2 regions of the Xenorhabdus bakwenae genome follow, and region 2 is predicted to be linked to the other one. Evidence: predicted binding sites of a transcription regulator. Region 2 holds the regulator's gene; the other holds the start of a gene.
The links. Region 2 encodes CRP, which controls carbon source genes, mostly activating them, when cyclic AMP is high. Its sites were predicted from a motif close to ATGTGANNNNNNTCACAT; they were not measured.
Positions count from the first base shown of each region.

Region 1: gntK (gluconokinase) is a predicted target of CRP. The motif match lies at 1,987-2,004, and genes of this name have one in related genera.

Region 1 is NZ_CP119194.1:3,544,904-3,548,899, reverse strand. It holds gene PXH59_RS17560 (hypothetical protein) at 350-541, shown strand; gene gntR (gluconate operon transcriptional repressor GntR) at 955-1,950, shown strand; gene gntK (gluconokinase) at 2,171-2,728, shown strand; gene gntU (gluconate transporter) at 2,725-3,996, shown strand, end outside.
Region 2 is NZ_CP119194.1:3,238,294-3,256,149, reverse strand. It holds gene fkpA (FKBP-type peptidyl-prolyl cis-trans isomerase) at 16-780, opposite strand; gene PXH59_RS16265 (SlyX family protein) at 1,025-1,243, shown strand; gene slyD (peptidylprolyl isomerase) at 1,376-1,909, opposite strand; gene PXH59_RS16255 (YheV family putative zinc ribbon protein) at 2,055-2,258, opposite strand; gene PXH59_RS16250 (ABC transporter ATP-binding protein) at 2,508-4,463, shown strand; gene PXH59_RS16245 (hypothetical protein) at 4,753-4,992, opposite strand; gene PXH59_RS16240 (LysR family transcriptional regulator) at 5,273-5,644, opposite strand; gene murQ (N-acetylmuramic acid 6-phosphate etherase) at 6,686-7,591, shown strand; gene PXH59_RS16230 (LysE family translocator) at 7,662-8,267, opposite strand; gene PXH59_RS16225 (YheU family protein) at 8,448-8,666, shown strand; gene PXH59_RS16220 (phosphoribulokinase) at 8,733-9,602, shown strand; gene crp (cAMP-activated global transcriptional regulator CRP) at 10,025-10,657, shown strand; gene PXH59_RS16210 (aspartate aminotransferase family protein) at 10,719-11,936, opposite strand; gene PXH59_RS16205 (aminodeoxychorismate synthase component II) at 12,059-12,634, opposite strand; gene ppiA (peptidylprolyl isomerase A) at 12,916-13,482, opposite strand; gene yihA (ribosome biogenesis GTP-binding protein YihA/YsxC) at 14,079-14,702, shown strand; gene spfP (small protein SpfP) at 14,765-14,812, opposite strand; gene polA (DNA polymerase I) at 15,151-17,856, opposite strand, start outside.

The DNA.
Region 1 (3,996 bases), 300 kb from region 2:
TCTTAAGACAAATACATTCCTGATTGTTATCTTCACTATGCTTGCCGGAAGCAGTGATTTGAAGTGTAGCAAATCACCATCATTACGTCTCTATTGTGTTTATGATGATGGGCATGACTGCTGTTGTTATTCGCCAATCTGGTGGAGATAATATTGTTAGCATACCGAAAGCCATTGTGAAAAACCTTCAATCTGCATACGGGTTCAAAGCTTGATTTGTCCATTCAAGATAACAAAATTGTGCTTACACCAATCGAAGAAGAGTTAACGTTGGAATCACTGTTAGCCGGAAGTCCTAAAGAATATTTTACGGTAGAAACGCCGCCCTGCGTTTGTGATCTCTCGAAAGATGTTTAACGAGCATACCGGATTTGCTGTTGTGGTTCCCACTACCAGTACCGTGAGGGGAATGATGCTAGAAGTTGTCTTACCCGAAGAATTATCGACCCAGGGGCAATTCTTATCCATCAAGTTCCGGTTTATCCCCGTACTCACGGGGAACACTCTAATTTTATCCATATGTTTTATAACATTTTTTTAGGGCGGAAAAATTCTACCATTTTTTTAGTCTATAAAGTCAGTCAAATTTTCGCTTTCATTCTGCTGTTTTACTATCTGTAATTCAGATCACATTTCATCCATATTTTTAATTCTTACTTACCAATTTATAAGATTTCCATCACAGAAATCGCAAAATAACCTGTTGGCCTTAATGCAACAACAAAAAGAGTAAGGGTGTGAAAACTATTGTGTTATGCGGTGGGGATGTTACCAGCATGTTGGAAGATTTATTCAAGCGCGTGTAATCCATCACAATTTCAGCAATTACTGATAAATAAGATGCGAGTAGATTGGCATTTTTCACTAGAAAGCGTGTTGTGATGCTGTATAAATATGTTAAAACCGCGAGTTATTCCTCTGTACCTATCAATAACTGATTGCATTACATTGAAAATGAAGAAAAAACGACCAGCTTTACAAGATGTTGCCGACCTCGTTGGCGTCACAAAAATGACGGTCAGCCGTTTTTTACGTAATCCCGATCAGGTTTCTGACGCGTTGGGAAAACGAATCGCGGAAGCTGTGGAGCAACTAGGTTATATCCCTAACCGTGTACCCGATATTCTTTCCAATTCGACCAGTCGTGCAATAGGTGTTTTGCTTCCTTCATTGACCAATCAGGTCTTCGCCGAAGTCATTCGCGGTATTGAGCATGTGACTGATCGCAACGGATATCAGACTATGCTTGCCCACTATGGTTATTCTGCCCAGAAAGAAGAAGAACGTTTACTCTCCCTGCTTGCCTATAATATTGATGGCCTGATTCTGGCGGAACGCACACATACCCCCAAAACGTTAAAGGTGTTGCAAACAGTAGGCATACCCGTAGTTGAATTGATGGACAGTGTATCGCCTTGCCTTGATATTGCAGTAGGGATCGATAATTTAGCAGCGGCTCGTCAGATGACGATGGCGATGATTGAACGCGGCTGCAAAAACATTATTTATCTCGGTGCCCGGCAGGATGAACGAACGCTGATCCGTTTGCAAGGGTTTGAAATGGCGATGTTCAGCGCCGGGCTTCAACCAAGAAAAATGATGACACCCGTCAGCTCTTCCTATTCATTAGGCGCACAGCTTTTGCAAGAATCCTGCCAGAAATATCCCGAAATTGATGGCCTGTTTTGTACGAATGATGATATCGCTATCGGGGCGATTTTTGAGTGCCAGCGACAGGGGATCAAAATACCGGAAGAAATTGCGATAGCGGGCTTTCATGGTCATGATGTCGGCCAAGTAATGACACCCAGGCTTGCCAGCGTGCTGACTCCTCGTAACTTAATGGGACGCAAGGCAGCAGAATCCTTGCTTGCTCGTCTGAGTGGGGAAACGCTGGAACAAACTCTGATCGATGTTGGGTTTACCCTTTCACTGGGGGAAAGTGTTTAATTTTTGTAGCTCAAAATGATGCTTTCCCATTTTCAATTGCGATAAGCCTCACATTTTCCTTTTTTGATGGTTCTGATTGATTGCCTATCATCCAGCTCCACTGCTAATGTTACCGGCAATTAGTTACCGGTAACATTTGATGGTTACTATTCCACTGCTAATTTTTTATTATAAATCAAATGGATATCTGATCGGTAAGATCTGTGTAAAGGAGTTTGATATGAGTGATACCCAACAGCCAAACCACGTTTTTGTATTGATGGGGGTATCCGGCAGCGGTAAATCTGCGGTTGCCAGTGGTGTTGCCCGTGAACTAGGGGCTGCGTTTCTGGATGGGGACTTTCTTCATCCCCGAGCCAATATTACAAAAATGGCACAGGGTCATGCCTTGAATGATGATGATCGTCGGCCGTGGTTGATGGCACTCAATGATGCCATTTTTGCCATGCAGCGCACCAACCCTATCTCCCTGCTCGTGTGTTCTGCCTTGAAAAAAAACTATCGGGATATGTTACGTGATGGCAACAAAAACCTGTCATTTCTTTATATGAAAGGGGATCTTGGCTTAATCGAAAGCCGCCTGAAAGCCCGCAAGGGGCATTTCTTCAAACCGCAAATGCTCATCTCGCAATTTGAGACACTGGAAGAGCCGACCAGTGATGAAAAGGATGTCCATCACATTGATATCAAACCTGATCTTGATGAAGTCATCAAAAATGTGATTAAAGCCATTGACCATATCCACGCCATTAACCGTATTAGTGAGGGATGTTCATGAGTACTGTAACTCTGGTTCTGACAGCCGTCGGCTCTGTTCTCCTATTATTGTTTTTGGTGATGAAAGCCAGGTTACATGCTTTTATTGCCTTGATGCTGGTTTCCGTAGGGGCAGGGATTTTTTCTGGTATGCCACTGGAGAAAATCACTCAGACAATGCAAGACGGTATGGCAGGCACTTTGGGCTTTCTTGCCGTTGTTGTCGCTCTTGGCGCAATGTTTGGCAAGATCCTGCATGAAACGGGTGCCCTTGACCAGATTGCCGTGAAATTGCTGGGGAGTTTTGGTGAAAAGCGGGCTAACTATGCATTGGGTGTGGCCGGGCTTGTCTGTGCGTTGCCACTGTTTTTCGATGTGGCGGTTGTGTTGTTGATTGGTGTGGCATTCGCCGTTGCGCGTCGCACCAATGGCAATGTTGTGAAACTGGCGCTGCCATTGTTTGCAGGTGTTGCGGCGGCGGCGGCGTTTTTGGTCCCGGGACCAACGCCGATGATGCTGGCTTCCCAGATGGGCGCCGATTTTGGTTGGATGATCCTGATTGGCCTGAGCGCCGCCGTTCCGGGCATGTTATTGGCTGGCCCGATATACGGTAACTTTATCAGTAAATATGTGACACTGGATTTACCCAAAGATCTGGGCACACCAAGCATTGGCAAAAGCCAGATGCCTTCCTTTGCTTTCAGCCTGGCATTGGTTTTGTTCCCCTTAATATTGGTGGGCTTGAAAACCATTGGTGCACGTTTTGTTGATCAGCAATCAGCGCTATATCATTGGCTGGAATTTCTTGGCCATCCTTTCACTGCAATTTTGCTTGCTTGTCTGGTGGCGATTTACGGGTTGGCGATCCGTCGTGGTATGAGTAATGAGAAAGTCATGGAGGTCTGCTCTGCGGCGATCCAACCTGCGGGAATTATTTTGCTGGTGACAGGTGCAGGGGGGGTATTCAAACAAGTGCTGGTGGACTCCGGTGTTGGGCCTGCATTGGGCGATGCGTTGGTCGGTGCTGGCCTGCCAATCGCGCTGGCGTGTTTTATTTTGTCAGGTGCGGTGCGTGTGATTCAGGGTTCGGCAACGGTCGCGTGTTTGACCACGGTAGGGCTGGTTCTGCCCGTGATTGGCGAACTGGGTTATTCCGGTGCGCAAATGGCGGCGTTGTCAGTATGTATCGCCGGTGGCTCTTTGGTACTTAGCCATGTGAACGATTCTGGTTTCTGGTTGTTTGGAAAGTTTACTGGTGCGACAGAAGCGCAAACCCTAAAAACCTGGACG
Region 2 (17,856 bases):
CCTGCTAATATCTTTTTATTTTGCCTTGGCCGCAGGCTTAATATCCAGTAATTCAACATTGAAAACTAAAGTGGAGTTAGCTGGAATTTTAGGTAAATTAACCTGATCATAAGCCAGCTTAGGTGGAATAACTAATGTGATTTTTCCACCTTTCTTCACATGCTGTATACCTTCACTCCAACCTGGAATAACGCTATCCAAACGGATTGTCAGCGGCTCTTTACGGTCATAAGAGCTGTCAAAACCCTGACCATCAATCAAAGAACCATTGTAGTTAACAACGACAGTATCAGTCTCTTTAGGTGCGTTACCCGTACCTGCTTTTTCAATTTTGTAAAGAAGCCCGGTTTTGGTTTCCACTACGCCCGCTTGTTTAGCAAACTCTTTGCGATATTGGGCACCTTTTTCACCATTTTCACTGGCTTCTTTTTCTGCCTTAGCCAGTGCTGCACTTTTCACTTTAGATTCAAAGGCTATCAGGGTTTCCTGTATTTCTTTATCCGTCAGTTTGGCTTTATTATTTAATGCATCTTCAACACCAGCCAGCAACTTTTCTTTTTCTATATTGATACCGAGCGCTTTCTGTTCTTGCAATGAGTTGGCCATATAGCCTCCCAGAGAAGCACCCAGAGCATAAGAATTTTGCTGTTCTGCTGTTTTAAAAGCACTATTTAGTTTGACTTCGTCTTTGGTTTCGGTGTTAGCAGCCAAAACCTGGGGTACGCTAAATGCCACCGCTAGCGTTGTTGCCAGCAGAGTTGTTTTAAACAGTGATTTCATCCTATTCTCCAATAAGTTTGGGTGGGGTTGCCATCAGCATAGGGCATAACATTTACTATAACCGCCTAAGAAAACCAATGACAATATTTGCTATACCTTGCCATAAAAATCGTTGAGACAACATTAAAGCAAAGAGGTTTCGTGAAATTCTATTTCACTGGATATATGAGCATTATAGTGGCATCTTGACCGAATAATCGGTCCGTCATTTAAATTAATTGATTCAGAGGCAGGAGGAAAGATAATGGAATTATCTGAATTTGAGCGAAGATTTGAACAACTAGAAACCAAGCTGGCTTACCAAGATGCCACCATTGAAGCATTGAATCAGGAAGTGATAAAGCAACAGCTCGAAACTGACAGATTGAAAGAACAACTAAAATTAATCGCTGAACGTCTGAAAACTCACCAGGCATCCATCATTGCACCGCTTTCTGAAGAAACACCGCCCCCCCATTACTGATATTCATCAGGGAAACGACCCGCCAAGGAAGGCTAGACGCAAAATAAAAAAGAGAAGCTTAAAACCCGCTTCTCTTTTTCTGCTTACTGATATTTCAGGTGACTAACGATTTTCAGTTAGCCCCGATTAATCTTAATGGCAGCTACCGCCGCAGCATCCGTGATCACCGTGATCGTGATCATGGTGCTCATCACAGCCACCCTGACCATGTACATGGCCATGAGCCAATTCTTCTTCGGTCGCCTCACGGATCGCAACAATTTCAACATTGAATTTCAGATTCTGGCCAGCCAACATGTGGTTTGCATCAACAACCACTTCATCACCTTCTATCGCAGTGATTTCTACTGGAATAGGTCCCTGATCGGTGTCAGCCAGGAAACGCATACCAACCTGGAGATCATCAACGCCAACAAACACATCTTTTGGTGCACGCTGAACCAGGTTGTCATCATACTGACCGTATGCATCTTCTGCTTCTACGCTAACATCAAAACGTTCACCCACCTCACGGCCATCCACTGCTTTCTCTAATCCGCTGATCAGAGAACCACGGCCATGCAGATAGTCTAACGGTGCACTCACCGAGGACTCATCAACTAAAACACCATCTTCTGTTCTTACTTGATAAGCCAGGCTGACCACCAAGTCTTTTGCTACTTTCATGACAACTCCTACATACCCGAGGGAAAAAATCCGTGAGGGAAAATTTTTACTGCTCAAAAAAATGCTGCCAATTGTAACGGAATTCTACGTTACTGTACCTAGTCAATGGCAAAATTTATCCACAATTCATTGTACATGTATTGAGTTACTGTGGTGTAAAGATCCCAATGACCTGTTCCTGGTCTCTGATATGAGATGTGACAGCGTCCTCCGTCTGCCTCTGTATATGGCCACAACGGACACACTCAACAACATCAACCTTATTTTCCTGCCACATTGCCAGCGTATCCTGTGATTGGCATTTTGGGCAGACTGCTCCTGCAATAAAACGCTTACGACTAATTGACATAATTCCCCCTAAGACGTGTCAGAACATCTATTTTCCGCTACCATGCACACCAGGTACTTAAAACTCAATACATATACCCAATAGATTTCAAATTGCGGCCCATCGAACACTATACGTATCAACGATCACTATGCATATCGATATACGATTGGTATGAGGAACGCAGTCAACAAAGCGGCAACTTGAAAGATGAAGGATATATAAATCTAACTATTAATTAACTTAACACATTATATATAGACGACATCTATGATTGTTTTCTCTTCACTGCAAATCCGTCGTGGCATTCGCATCCTGCTGGATAACGCCAACGCAACGATCAATCCTGGACAAAAAGTCGGATTAGTTGGCAAAAATGGCTGCGGTAAATCTACCCTGCTGGCATTACTGAAAGATGAACTTCAAGCTGAAAATGGCTCTGTCACCTTCCCCAGCAACTGGGCACTGGCTTGGGTTAATCAGGAAACGCCAGCCCTGGAAATATCAGCGCTGGAATATGTCATCGATGGTGACCGTGAATTCCGGCAACTGGAGCAAAAACTCAAAATAGCCAATGAACAAAATGACGGTCACGCCATCGCCCACCTTCATGGTTTGCTGGATACTATTCAGGCATGGACAATCCGCGCCCGAGCCGCTAGCCTGCTGCACGGATTAGGTTTTTCCCAGGTTCAGCTAGAACAACCGGTACGTTCATTCTCTGGGGGCTGGCGTATGCGCCTCAACCTGGCACAAGCGCTGATCTGCCGCTCTGATTTGCTATTACTCGATGAACCGACCAACCATCTTGATCTGGATGCTGTTATCTGGCTGGAAAAATGGTTGAAGAGTTATACCGGCACCTTGATCCTAATTTCCCACGATCGTGATTTTCTCGATCCAATCATCGATAAAATTCTGCACATTGAACAGCAGGATCTATACGAATATACCGGTAACTACTCTTCCTTCGAACGGCAACGCGCGGCCAAACTTGCCCAGCAACAGGCGTTATACCAAAGCCAACAGGAAAAAGTGGCCCATTTGCAGAGTTATATTGACCGCTTCCGCGCCAAAGCCTCTAAAGCGAAACAGGCACAAAGTCGCATCAAAATGCTGGAACGCATGGAGCTTATCGCGCCCGCTCATGTCGATAACCCTTTCCATTTCAGTTTCCGCCAGCCGGAAAACCTGCCAAATCCACTCTTAAATATGGATAAAGTTAGTGCTGGCTATGGCGAAAAAACGGTATTGAACTCGATCAAATTAAATCTGGTGCCAGGTTCACGGATCGGCCTGCTAGGTCGCAATGGTGCGGGTAAATCCACGTTGATCAAGTTGCTGGCAGGAGAGCTTGCACCTCAGCAAGGAGAAATTGCCTTATCGAAAGGCATTAAACTGGGTTACTTCACACAGCACCAATTGGAATACCTACGGGCAGATGAATCTCCATTACAGCATTTAGTCCGAATCGCGCCCAGAGAGACAGAGCAACAGCTTCGAGATTACCTGGGAGGATTTGGCTTCAAAGGCGATCAAGTGACCGACCCAAGCGGACGTTTTTCCGGTGGTGAAAAAGCGCGTTTGGTACTGGCTCTGATTGTCTGGCAACGTCCAAACCTCCTTCTGCTTGACGAACCGACCAACCACCTTGATCTCGACATGAGACAAGCATTGACTGAAGCACTGATTGATTTCGAAGGTGCGCTGGTCGTCGTATCGCATGACAGGCACTTACTGCGTTCTACAACAGACGAACTTTATCTGGTACATGATGGCAAAGTAGAACTTTTTAAAGGTGATTTAGACGATTATCAGCAATGGCTCACTGAACTGCAACGCCAGCAAATGCGGGATAGCCAGGAAAAAGAAAAATCAGAGAGCGAATCTTCAACAAATAGCACTCAAAATTACAGTGCTCAAGAGCGTAAAGATCAAAAACGGCGTGAAGCTGAATTCCGTAACCAAACGCAGCCATTGCGAAAACAGCTTGCAACCCTTGAAAAACAGATGGAAAAACTGGGTACGGCATTGACAGAATTAGAAGAGAAGCTGTCAGACAATACGCTTTACGACCATGATCGTAAAACTGAACTGACTGAATGCCTGCATCAGCAGACGCAAACAAAATCCAAACTGGAAGATACTGAAATGGAATGGTTGGATATTCAGGAACAGCTCGAACAAATGACAACAGAATTTGATGCGAGTCAAGGAGTCAGTTAATTTTTCAGGTATAAACCTGTAAGTATATAATCGGGTATTGTCATTCAACACCCGATTATTCCCTATTTACAAAGAAAAAATATAAAATTGCTTGCAAACAGCCAGAATATTCGTCGTAAAAAATAATAATTCATCAATTATGCAGGAGATCATTTATAATTGAAAAATGTTTCAGATTTTCATTTTTTGCTCATTGACTGAGAAACCTTTTAAAAATCACACCTCAAGCTTGATTATCATGAGAGACAAAATGACAATATTCCGTATAAAACAAGGAATAATGACTGACTCATACATTAGCAACTAAGGCAGAAAAGTTTTCAGCATCTTCAATCAAAGGCTCATCTATGTATTTTGCCCATACCACCCCAAGATCAATTTTTTTATCCGTTTCAACAATTTCCAAAAAATTCATATAATACTCAGGGATAGAACTAATAATCCGTTTAGGCACACAGGTATAGGCATTATTTTTTGTAATCATCTCTACTATCAACATGATATCATTTGTTTTTAATAGCAAATGCATATTGTCACCAGTATAGATAGGAAAAACATTGAGGCAATCCGTTAACTCAACCTCCTCTTTTTTTCTGGTGAATTTTTCGGAGTAACTCCGTTGCCAAACTTACGTAAGGCTATTCTGCATTTAGATACCAGATGACTTCCTTTCTTAAAGATATAGATCAACCTTTCCGTAAACACCTTTTTTGGCTCTAACGGAGCGCTAATAGATGATAGCGGCATCACTGCAACATGTAACATCCTTGCATTCAATAAATTTATCTGCTGCTCAACTGACAGTCCTGTCACCAATGACAGCACAACGCTCCCTTTTTTTCCACGAACTGTCGCTCTATTTGAGAATAATTGTGGATAGGAAAACAAGAACCGACGTATAAGTGCCTGACCATATCCTCTTTTGAATCGACATGAACCTGACTTTTGAAGTGCTCATAGTGAGATAAAAACTTCCGGGTATTTTCCAACGTCTTCTGCCCAAAATCTGTCAACCTTGTTCCATTTGGTCCCCTTATAAATAGTGATGCACCAAGAATATTTTCCAACCCGTGAATTCTCTTCGTCAAGGCTGGCTGAGAAAGATAAAGCCTCTCAGAAGCCTTATGATAATTAAGCGTTTCAGCCAAAACGATAAAAGCTTCAAGATTGCGTATATCCATGTTCTTTAGCCCAATGATTGTTGAATAACTACAAAACATTACAGATTCATGGTGATAGCATTTTAACTTAGTGTTTTGCCAAAGGTTTTATCAGGTAAAATGGTCAAAATGTTAACTAATAAAATGTTAGTTAATAAGAGGGCAATTCGCAAAATATTTATTATAATTATGTTTTAATTTCATTAAAAAATTATTTCAATAGTAACTAATTATTCTGGCAATGTGGATATCTTCCTTGTTAACGATATTATTTATCATTCCATTTCATTTTTTAAACCACAGAGTCATTATTATTTCTTAAGGTTAAAAACAATCGAGACATAACCTATAAACAGATCCACAATGGATAACTTTTCTTTATTGAGAATCTGCCAAATCAAATACCAGAGATTATGAAAGTTAAAATATCATATTGTGAAACTATTGTGTGAATAATTTAATTGAAGAATATAAAGAAAAGCATATACATCTGGCTTACTCGGATAATGTAACAAACAGCAGATAATTTACATCCATTATATCATTAATCGCTCTTCCATATTTTAATTTTATGATCACTTTAATATTCACTCTTATTACGTGTTAATAAGGAGATGTGACATTAAAAAATAGCAATACGGCAATGACAGGCTTTATAGTGTGTTGATAGTGATAATGCATACTTATTCTTAACGATTTTTTACTCTTTTTTTATATCGGAATACTCTGTATTGAATTTTCATTTTATGGATAAAACGTGTTAATTTTTAGTCATCTAAGAAACCACCTTCAAACATCGTATCGACAATTTTTCCGATATATACTCGATAAACTTCAAGCTTCAAGCTTCAAGCTGCAATCCACAAGACGACGCGAGGCCTTATATTTCTCCGCTGCGCGGGGAAATATAACACGTATTTTGAAGTTGGGTTGATATAAAATAAAAAGCGGGAAATCGTGTTTTTAATCTATTTTGGTGTATATTTTCTATTAAACGCTCAGTAAGATAATCTGACGTACATAATTCACTTCTTAATTTCAATAAAATATGACAGATAAATGATGAAAATCGACTTGAGCAATATGATAACAGAAAGTTGTAACCCCGCCAGTACCCACATTGATCAACTCTCAACTCTCGATATGCTCCGTGTTATCAACGATGAAGATAAAAAAGTGGCTATTGCCGTTGAAAAAACACTGCCTCAAATTGCCCGTGTCGTTGATAAAGTTGCCGAGGCATTTCGTCAGGGTGGGCGCTTAATCTATAGTGGAGCAGGCACATCTGGGCGCTTAGGCATCCTGGATGCCAGTGAATGTCCACCCACTTATGGTACAAAACCAGAACAGGTAATCGGCTTAATTGCCGGAGGGCATCAAGCCATTTTGCACGCTGTCGAAAATGCGGAAGATAATCGGCAATTAGGTACAAAAGATCTTCAGGCATTACACGTTAATCAAAGAGATGTTCTGGTCGGGATCGCAGCCAGTGGCCGAACCCCCTATGTATTAGGTGCCATGGAATATGCCAAATCAGTTGGTGCTACTGTCGCCTGTATCAGCTGCAATCCAAACAGCTCAATGGTGCAATTAGCTGATATTGCCATCACGCCCGTCGTAGGGCCAGAAGTGATAACGGGTTCATCCCGTATGAAGGCAGGCACGGCACAAAAATTGATACTGAATATGATCACGACAGGTGCCATGATCCGTATTGGCAAGGTATATGGTAATTTGATGGTTGACGTAAACGCCACCAATGCCAAATTAATCGAACGCCAGAAAAATATTGTCATGGCCGCCACGGAGTGCAGTAGAGAAATGGCAGAACATGCCTTGAACGCCTGTGGTGGTCATTGCAAGACCGCAATCGTCATGATTTTATCGGGTGTCAGCGCCGAAGAAGCCACAACGTTACTGGCAGAACACCAAGGGCTTATCCGGCCAGCGATCTCAATAGACCGATAATCATTAATACTCAATACCATTGACAGGATGGGCTTCACTAACGCTATTTTTCAGATGCAAAAATATTGACTTAACCAAACCAGATTAACGGCACACAAGCCGCCGTCAGGACTCCCATTGCGACATTGAAGATAAACCACGCGCGGCGGCTTCTCAGTAACTGACCAATCAGTGAGCCAAGAACCAGCCAGATTGCACCAGCAAGGGTATTGACGATTAACATCACGATGCTGATAACAAAAATGGAATAGTTATACAGCTCTCCAGCCAGACTGTAACTACTGATTGCGCCCAATCCCATCAACCAGGTTTTTGGATTCAAGAACTGCAATAGCCAACCCTGATAAATTTTGATTGGCTCTCCTGCCGACGTTATGGTGTCCAGCCGCTTATAATGCGAAGTAGCTGTCTTCCAGGCTAGCCAGAATAAATACAGGCATCCGAGTATTTTCAGGCCCGTATGTAACGCAGGATAAATCAGCAGTAACGCAGCAACACCAAACGCAGACAGCAGCAAAATTGTCTGCATCCCCAAAATAATGCCCAGACAAAGCGGGATAGAACGGCGAATTCCAAAATTAGCTCCCGATGATGTCAGTAACAAATTGTTTGGACCCGGTGTGACAGCGGAAATAAACATAAATATACTAAGCGAGAATATCAGGCTTAAAGTCATGGGTAGATTCCCCTCCCACCCAGGTGGTTGACATTTCTTTTCAAGAAAATAACAGTATGTTATTTCACATACAAGATAACTAATCATGAAATCAATTCATTATGAATCCCGGCCTACAACTCCATTAGCACTGGCTAAGTTCCCCAATGATGAATTACCGTATTTTCAGGAGCAATCACAATGATTATCCCGTGGCAACAATTGGAAGCCGATACACTCCACAACTTAATTGAAAACTTTGTCTTGCGGGAAGGTACTGATTACGGCGAACAGGAAAAAACGCTCGAACAAAAAGTGCAAGATGTCAAACGTCAACTTGAGCGAGGTGAAGTTCTGCTGGTATGGTCTGAACTACATGGAACCGTTAATATCTTGTCTAAAGCGATGTTCCGCCCGTAAAGCTCGGTTTGTTTTATTCATTCTAATTGACTGATTCGCCAATTTTATTGATTAAGGAGTCTGTTCATGTCTGCCAAACACCCCGTTATCGCAATCACTGGTTCCAGTGGCGCAGGAACAACCACGACCAGTGTCGCTTTTCGCAAGATTTTCCAACAATTTGACGTAACAGCCGCACTGATAGAAGGGGATAGTTTCCATCGTTATACTCGTCCTGAAATGGATGCCGAGATACGGAAAGCAAGAGAACAAGGCAGACATATCAGCTACTTTGGGCCAAAAGCTAACGATTTCGGTATGCTGGAAAAGACATTCCTTGAGTACGGAGAAACGGGCAATGGCCGCTGCCGAAAATATCTCCATACCTATGATGAGGCCGTCCCCTATAACCAATTACCCGGTACTTTCACACCGTGGGAACCTCTGCCATCAAATACGGACGTCCTATTTTATGAAGGACTGCACGGTGGTGTTGTCACGCCACAACACAATGTCGCCAGTCATGTTGATCTGTTGATTGGCGTTGTGCCTATCGTCAACTTAGAATGGATACAAAAACTCATCCGTGATACCGGTGAGCGTGGGCATTCCAGAGAAGCTGTCATGGATTCCGTTGTCCGCTCAATGGATGACTATATCCGCTACATCACTCCTCAGTTTTCACGTACCCACATCAATTTCCAACGTGTCCCTACTGTTGATACCTCTAACCCCTTCTCTGCCAAAGCGATCCCCTCGCTGGACGAAAGTTTTATCGTGATCCGCTTCCGTGGTCTCACTCAAATTGATTTTCCTTATTTACTCGCTATGCTTCAGGGTTCATTTATTTCCAGCCTAAATACTATCGTCGTTCCGGGTGGAAAAATGGGGCTGGCAATGGAATTAATTATGGCACCGCTTGTTAAACAATTACTGGAAGGCAAAAAAATCTCGTAATTTAATCCCCATTTAATTTTTAATAAGGCAGGTAACAAAAAATAATGTTACCTGTTTTATTAAAATAAATAGGCCATTTTTGGTAACATAATTTTTTCCCTTTTATAAATGTAAAATCAATAAAACCAACTCTTCTGCCTGATTTCTGATAATCTGGCAGTCAGTTTAATAGGCTGAAGCGATACAGGAGAAGACAGAAACGCTTTCCTGTGTTACAAACAAGGTTACAAGTAGGGACTGACAAGGTATATGGTTAAGACAATATACCTAAATTTTGACATCTTTATAATCCATATAAAATTCCCGCTTGTCAGTTTTTCAGCAGGTTAATTGTTAACCTATTGATTTTATCAAGCCAGCCTGAAGAGGAACTACCGTTTCTCACATCATAAAGGCAGAAATAACAACAGAGGATAAAGCGAATGGTTCTCGGCAAGCCACAAACAGACCCAACTCTTGAATGGTTTTTGTCACACTGCCATATTCACAAATATCCATCCAAGAGCACGCTTATTCATCAAGGCGAGAAAGCAGAAACGCTTTACTATATTGTTAAAGGTTCAGTTGCTGTTCTAATAAAAGATGAAGAAGGTAAGGAGATGATTCTCTCTTATTTAAATCAGGGAGATTTCATTGGTGAACTTGGATTGTTTGAAGAGGGGCAAGAACGTACTGCATGGGTGCGAGCCAAAAGTGCCTGTGAAGTGGCTGAAATTTCCTATAAGAAATTTCGCCAGTTAATTCAGGTCAATCCTGATATTCTGATGCGTTTATCTGCCCAGATGGCAAGTCGCCTACAAACCACTTCCGAAAAAGTAGGTAACTTAGCCTTTCTGGACGTTACAGGCCGTATCGCCCAGACATTGCTCAATCTGGCCAAACAGCCTGATGCAATGACTCACCCTGATGGTATGCAAATCAAAATCACACGTCAGGAAATCGGGCAGATTGTGGGTTGTTCCCGTGAAACGGTTGGCCGTATCCTGAAAATGCTGGAAGATCAAAACCTGATCTCTGCACATGGCAAAACCATCGTCGTTTATGGGACACGTTAATTCCCGATAAACCAGAAACTCAGCCAGTGCAGCCCGTTACTTCGCACTGGCTTTTTTACTTTTATTTGTTTAACCAGCGGGATACCGCCATTTCCAGCCGCATCATGCCGTCTGTAATTTCGTCCTCAGGAATGATCAATGATGGGGTAAAGCGCAAGATGCTGTCTCCTGCACTTAATAACATCAATCCCGATTCCGCCGCTTGCTGCACTATCTCTCTGGCCTTGCCCTGATATTCAGCTTTCAATACGGCGCCAATAAGCAAGCCTTTTCCACGAACTTCATGGAAAATACCATATTTTTGGTTCAGTTTTTCCAGAGCATGAATGAGCCTATCGTGCCGTTTTTCCACGCCCATCATCACTTCTGGCGTATTGATGATATCCAGTACGACACAACCGATACTACAAGCCAGTGGATTTCCACCATAAGTCGTTCCATGCGCACCCGTTTCCATTGCTGCCGCTATTGTATCTGTCGTTAACATTGCACTGATGGGAAAACCGCCCCCCAGCGCTTTTGCTGTCGTCAGGATATCCGGCTGTACGCCATAATGCTGGTAAGCATATAATTTACCCGTGCGCCCTATTCCACTCTGGACTTCATCAAAGACCAACAAGACCTGATGTTTATCACACAATTCCCGCACGCCATGCAGAAACTCTATCGTCGCAGGAGTCACTCCCCCTTCTCCTTGAATTGGCTCCAAAACAACAGCGCAAGTGTGATCATTGATTTCCGCCCTGACGGCATCCAAATCGTTAAAAGGTACGTGAACAATATCAGCAGGTTTAGGTCCGAACCCGTCGGCATATTTTGGCTGCCCTCCTACCGAAACAGTGAAAAAGGTGCGTCCATGAAACGCCTGATGGAAAGCAATAATTTTAGTTTTATTCGGATGATGACGAGTAATCGCATAACGACGTGCCAATTTAAATGCCGCTTCATTAGCTTCCGCTCCCGAATTAGCGAAAAAGACTTTCTGGGCAAAGGTCGCATCAATCAATTTCTGCGCTAAAGTTAAGGCTGGCTCATTGGTAAAAATATTGCTGACATGCCACAATTTTTCACCTTGCTGCTTCAGGATGTTCACCAAAGCCGGATGACAGTGCCCCAAAGCCAGAACCGCGATCCCTCCGGCAAAATCAATATATTCTTTACCCTGTTGATCCCATACTCGACTTCCTTGCCCTCTGACAGGAATAAAATTCGCCGGTGCATAAATGGGCAACATCACGTGATCATAGGTATTTCGTTTTATTGCTTTATTTTCTGACATTTCCCCCACCTTATTTTTATCTTTGCCATTTGAAAAATGAAATAATACTCATAAAATATGAATAAAAAATCACTTAAGAGCAAATAAAAAAACACTGAATGAGGGAATATGGAGGTAACTGACTAATATTTCAGGAAATTATTCAACAATTCATGTCCCTGCTCACTCAGAATGCTTTCCGGATGAAATTGCACGCCTTCCAGTGGTAAAGTACGGTGACGTATTCCCATGATTTCATCTACGTCGCCATTGCGCTGACTCCAGGCCGTCACTTCAAATGAAGCAGGAAGCGTTTCTGCGGCAACGACCAAAGAGTGATAACGCGTGACCGTCAATGGACGATCTAATCCTTTAAATACCCCTTGCTGGCTATGATGGATCAGACTGGTTTTCCCATGCATCACTTCACGAGCTTTAACAACGCTCGCACCAAAAGCTTGACCTATTGCCTGATGTCCCAGGCACACACCGAGGATGGGCAATTTCCCTGCAAAATGTGAAATCGCTTCCAACGAGATCCCTGCTTCATTTGGTGTGCAAGGCCCCGGAGAAATGACTAAATGAGTAGGCGCCAAATCTTCGATATCTTCAAGCTGAATCTCATCATTACGCTTAACTAAAACCTCTGCCCCTAACTCACAAAAATATTGATATAAATTGAATGTAAAAGAATCGTAGTTATCTATTATTAGTAACATAGGAGTATATCCTACTGATTATTATAGTCTTATAAGTTGCCCTACCCCAGAGGGATATTATGCATTCTGTATAACAGTAAAATCAGGTAAAGCAGTATTAACAGCAATGGGGGGCTAATCATACCACAGAAGCACTTTTAAAATAGTGGTACGGAGACCGCATTACCATAATGCAGCATGATGTAACAACGTAGAAATGGCGGAGAGAAGGGGAATGCAAACGGTACTCAAACAACCAGTAATGATTATCCGAATACCGTATTATGTCGGTCTTCGAGCTGTTAAGGTTCAACCTTGGCAGACAAGATCACAATAGGTTTTGCCGGTACATTTTGGTAAGGACCAACATTTTCTGTTTTGACCTGAGAAATTTTATCAACCACATCCATGCCCTTAACCACTTTGCCAAAGACTGCATAACCGAAGTCACGCTGCCCGTGGTCAAGGAAAGCATTATCAGTCACATTAATAAAAAACTGGCTGGTTGCGCTATCCTTATCTGCGGTACGTGCCATAGCAATAGTACCCCGCAGATTCCGCAGACCGTTATCTGCTTCATTTTTAATTGGCTCCCGGGTAGCTTTTTGCTTCATATCCTTTGTAAAGCCGCCACCCTGGATCATAAAGCCCGGGATAACACGATGAAAGATGGTGTTGTTATAAAATCCCTCATTGACATACTCAACGAAATTCCTGGTAGTCATTGGTGCCTTATTGCTGTCTAACTCAAGTTCGATTTCTCCAGCCGATGTGACCAGCTTCACGTGAGTTTCAGCGGCTAATACTGGGACAGCTATCGCACTGATAGCACATGCAGCCATAAGCGACACAAAAATACGTTTAAACATTAATGGTTCCTTTATTTTTGAGGTCAACAATAAAACTCATAACAACAAAACGCCTTAAGTGTAATTCCCTATGGAGTGAAGTTCCAAAGATTTACCTACATTTACGAGTATCTTAGATGAATAGAGGGAAAATCTACCGATAACTTTTATATTCGCATAGTTCAGCAAAGTCTATTTTGTGAATAACCCCCATATTGATATGCTTTCCATGCTAAAACATAGAAATTGAAGATTGATGTACACTCGACAGCATAATCAGAGTCATTCAAAATCTGTAAGCTCAGTTTCTTACACTGTGCTTTCGGATATTTTTTCCAGAATAATCACCAACATGATCTATACCAATCCAACTTCAAGATGCGTGTTATATTTCCCCGCGCAGCGGGGAAATATAAGGCCTCACGTCGTCTTGCGGATTGCAACTTGAAGTTTATCGAGTATATAAGGAAAGTTTGAATCCCGAAAAAGTGTTGATTTGGCGAATTATTCACAAAAAGAACCTATTACGGATTCCTCAAGTTACTCCTGTCCACAAGCAACTCCCCTCGGTATAATCATCGCGCTATTTTTGTGTATTCCTCAGGGAGATAACCATTTTGACCATCAAGAACTACAACTATCATATGACCCACTTTATTACGAGTGCACCTGACATTCGCCACCTGCCTCAAGATGTGGGTATTGAGGTCGCGTTTGCCGGTAGGTCAAATGCGGGTAAATCCAGCGCCCTGAATGCACTGACCCGCCAAAAGAGCCTTGCGCGTACCAGTAAAACCCCTGGCCGTACCCAATTAATTAACCTATTCGAAGTAGAAGAAGGAGTCCGTCTGGTAGACTTGCCGGGCTATGGCTACGCCGAAGTACCAGAAGAGATGAAACGTAAGTGGCAGAAAGCGTTGGGGGAATATCTCCAGAAGCGTGAATACCTTCAGGGATTGGTGGTTTTGATGGATATCCGCCATCCACTGAAAGATCTGGATAGGCAAATGATCGAATGGGCGGTCGTGATGCAAGTCCCTGTCATGGTATTGCTGACTAAAGCTGATAAACTGGCATCCGGAGCCCGTAAAAGCCAACTGGCAAAAGTTCGTCAGGAATTAGCCTCTCTGGAAGGTGATATTCAGATCGAATACTTCTCCGCCCTGAAAAAAATCGGCATTGATAAACTAGAGCAAAAACTTAACCAGTGGTTCAATCAGCCAGCCATTGAGATGGAATAACATCCGCCTCTGCCCCATAAAAAAACGCCCCAGTCAAAAGAAATGACTGGGGCAGCTAATATTCAGCTAAATCCGATTACGTGAAGTAAAAGGTCTGAAAGATAGAACATCTTACCTCTGTACCCTACGCCGATAACTTTAACCTATTCTTTTAATCAAAAAAAGACTTTTTTGTAATTAATTTTCACTAATTACCTCGATTCAGCTGTTAACATTTAAGCAATTCAGGTTATTATGGCGTCATTAATGTAGTTTAATTACATATTTATGAGATCTAGATCTAATCTACAACCTAACTGAAATTCTTGTCACATGCCTTTTCGCGGCATAATTGAGATAATTTCAGTTCATTAAACAAGCAGTATTTTCATAAAAATCATTCAATAAAAAAAGAACCGCATTTCTACGGCTCTTTTTCTGCTTCTGCTTCTTAAGATAAAAAGGTATATCAGTGTGCCTGATCCCAATTATCACCAATCCCAACATCCACATTTAACGGCACATCAAGCTGCATACTTTGTTCCATCAGCTCTCTGATTTTCTGCCCTGCGGTCTCCAGCTCTGATTCATGCACTTCAAATACCAGTTCATCGTGAACCTGCATGATCATGCGCACATTTGGCTGCTCACTGATAATCCAGTTATCTACCGCAATCATTGCCAATTTGATGATATCTGCTGCCGTCCCCTGCATAGGTGCATTGATGGCTTCACGCTCTGACGCCTTACGACGCATGGCATTACTCGATTTGACATCCGGCAGGTACAACCGACGACCTTCCAGCGTTTCGACAAATCCCTGTTCAGCCGCCTGCGTCCGTGTACGTTCCATATAAGCCAGCACTCCCGGATAACGCTCAAAATAGAGATCCATATAGCGCTGCGCTTCACCACGCGGAATACCTAACTGGCGGGATAGGCCAAACGCACTCATGCCATAAATCAGGCCGAAGTTAATCGCCTTAGCACTGCGACGCTGTTCACTGGTCACTTGTTCCAATGGTACGCCAAACACTTCCGCAGCCGTTGCGCGGTGGATATCTTTGCCTTGGGCAAATGCCTCCAACAAGCCTTTGTCCTGTGACAAGTGCGCCATAATGCGCAATTCAATCTGCGAATAGTCCGCCGCCATAATGCGGTAACCTTCCGGTGCCACAAATGCCTGACGGATGCGGCGCCCTTCATCATTACGAACAGGGATGTTTTGTAAGTTTGGATCACGGGAAGAGAGGCGTCCCGTCGCAGTTACCGCCTGATGATAAGACGTATGAACGCGATTTGTCAGTGGGTGCACCATCAGAGGCAATTTATCCGTGTAAGTGGTTTTCAGTTTTGCCAGGCCGCGATGTTCCAGAATCACTCTTGGCAACTCATCGTTCTCTGCCAACTCTTCCAGTACTTCTTCATTCGTTGATGGTGCGCCATTTGGCGTCTTTTTCAACACAGGCAAGTTCATTTTTTCAAATAAGATGACTTGTAACTGTTTTGGTGACGCCAGATTGAATTCTTCCCCTGCCAACTCATAAGCAGACTTTTCCAGTTCATCCAGACGTGCAGTGATTTCCCTTGAATGTTCTGCCAACGTTTGGGCGTTGATCAACACCCCTGTTCTTTCCATACGGGACAAAACCGGCACCAGAGGTATTTCGATCTTCTGGAAAACTTTTTGCAGCTTTGGCGCATTCTCTAACTGAGGATACATGACCTGATGTAGCCTAAGAGTCACATCTGCATCTTCCGCCGCATATTTTGCGGCTTCCTCCAATGGGATTTGATTGAAGGTGAGTTGCTTTTTGCCCTTGCCCGCAATTTCTTCAAATGTGGTGGTTTTATAGCCCAGATAACGTTCGGCAAGGCTATCCATGTCATGCCGCCCCGCTACGCTGTTCAAAACATACGATTCCAGCATGGTATCGAAAACAATGCCATTTAAAGCAATGGCATAACGCGCTAAAACACCACGATCAAATTTCAGGTTTTGACCAATTTTAGGCAGATTGGCATCCTCCAGCAGCGGTTTTAATGCTGCGAGAACTTCGTGCAGCTCCAATTGCTGTGGCGCATCCAGATAATCGTGTCCCAATGGCAGATAAGCGGCTTCAACGTCTGATTTCCCCACGGCAATGGCAAAGGACATTCCCACCAGATTAGCTGTCAGGGTATCAAGACTGTCGGTTTCCGTATCAAAAGAGAATGCCGGAACTTGTTTCAGCTTTTCAATCCACTCATCAAAGGATTGACGCTCAAGGATGGTTTGGTAATTTTCCGGTGAAATTTTAACAGCGGCGGGTGCAGCAGCTACTGATTTTGACTTAGTGCCGGCTGCAACAGGTTTCTTTCCATTACCTGCCAGCCAACTACCATTCTGTACGTCACTGATCCAACGTTTAAATTCATAATGACTGAACAGAGACAGTAACTCATCCGCATCCGGTGGAATAACAGAAAGATCTAAACAGGTCCTATCCAACTCAACGTCGGTTTTGATTGTCGCCAATTGGTAGGAAAGATAAGCCATCGCTTTATGCTGTTCCATTTTGCCAGCCAGGGTTTTGGCTCCACGGAAACCAAGTGAGGCAATGTCATCAAGCCGGGCATAGATCTCATCCAATCCGCCAATCCCCTGCAATAGCCCCAGCGCGGTTTTCTCACCTACTCCCGGCACCCCCGGAATATTATCGGAAGAGTCCCCCATGAGGGCGAGAAAATCGATAATCAGCTCAGGCGGGATACCATATTTTCCCTCAACCTCTTCCGGTCCCAAAATAGTGTTGGTCATGGTGTTAATCAGCGTGATATTTGGCGTCACCAATTGCGCCATATCTTTATCACCCGTGCTAATCAGCACCGAACGGCCCTCTTTTTCAGCCTGCAAGGCCAACGTACCGATAACATCGTCAGCTTCAACGCCTGGCACAACCAGAATAGGCAGTCCCATTGCATTAACCATTTTGTGCAACGGTTCAATCTGCAAACGCAAGTCATCCGGCATAGGCGGCCGATGGGATTTGTATTCAGCAAATAGCTCATCACGGAACGTTTTGCCTTTGGCATCAAACACAACCGCCACATGACTGGGTTTGTACTGCATGATCAAACTTCGCAGCATATTCAGAACGCCATACATGGCGCCCGTCGGTTCTCCCGAACTGTT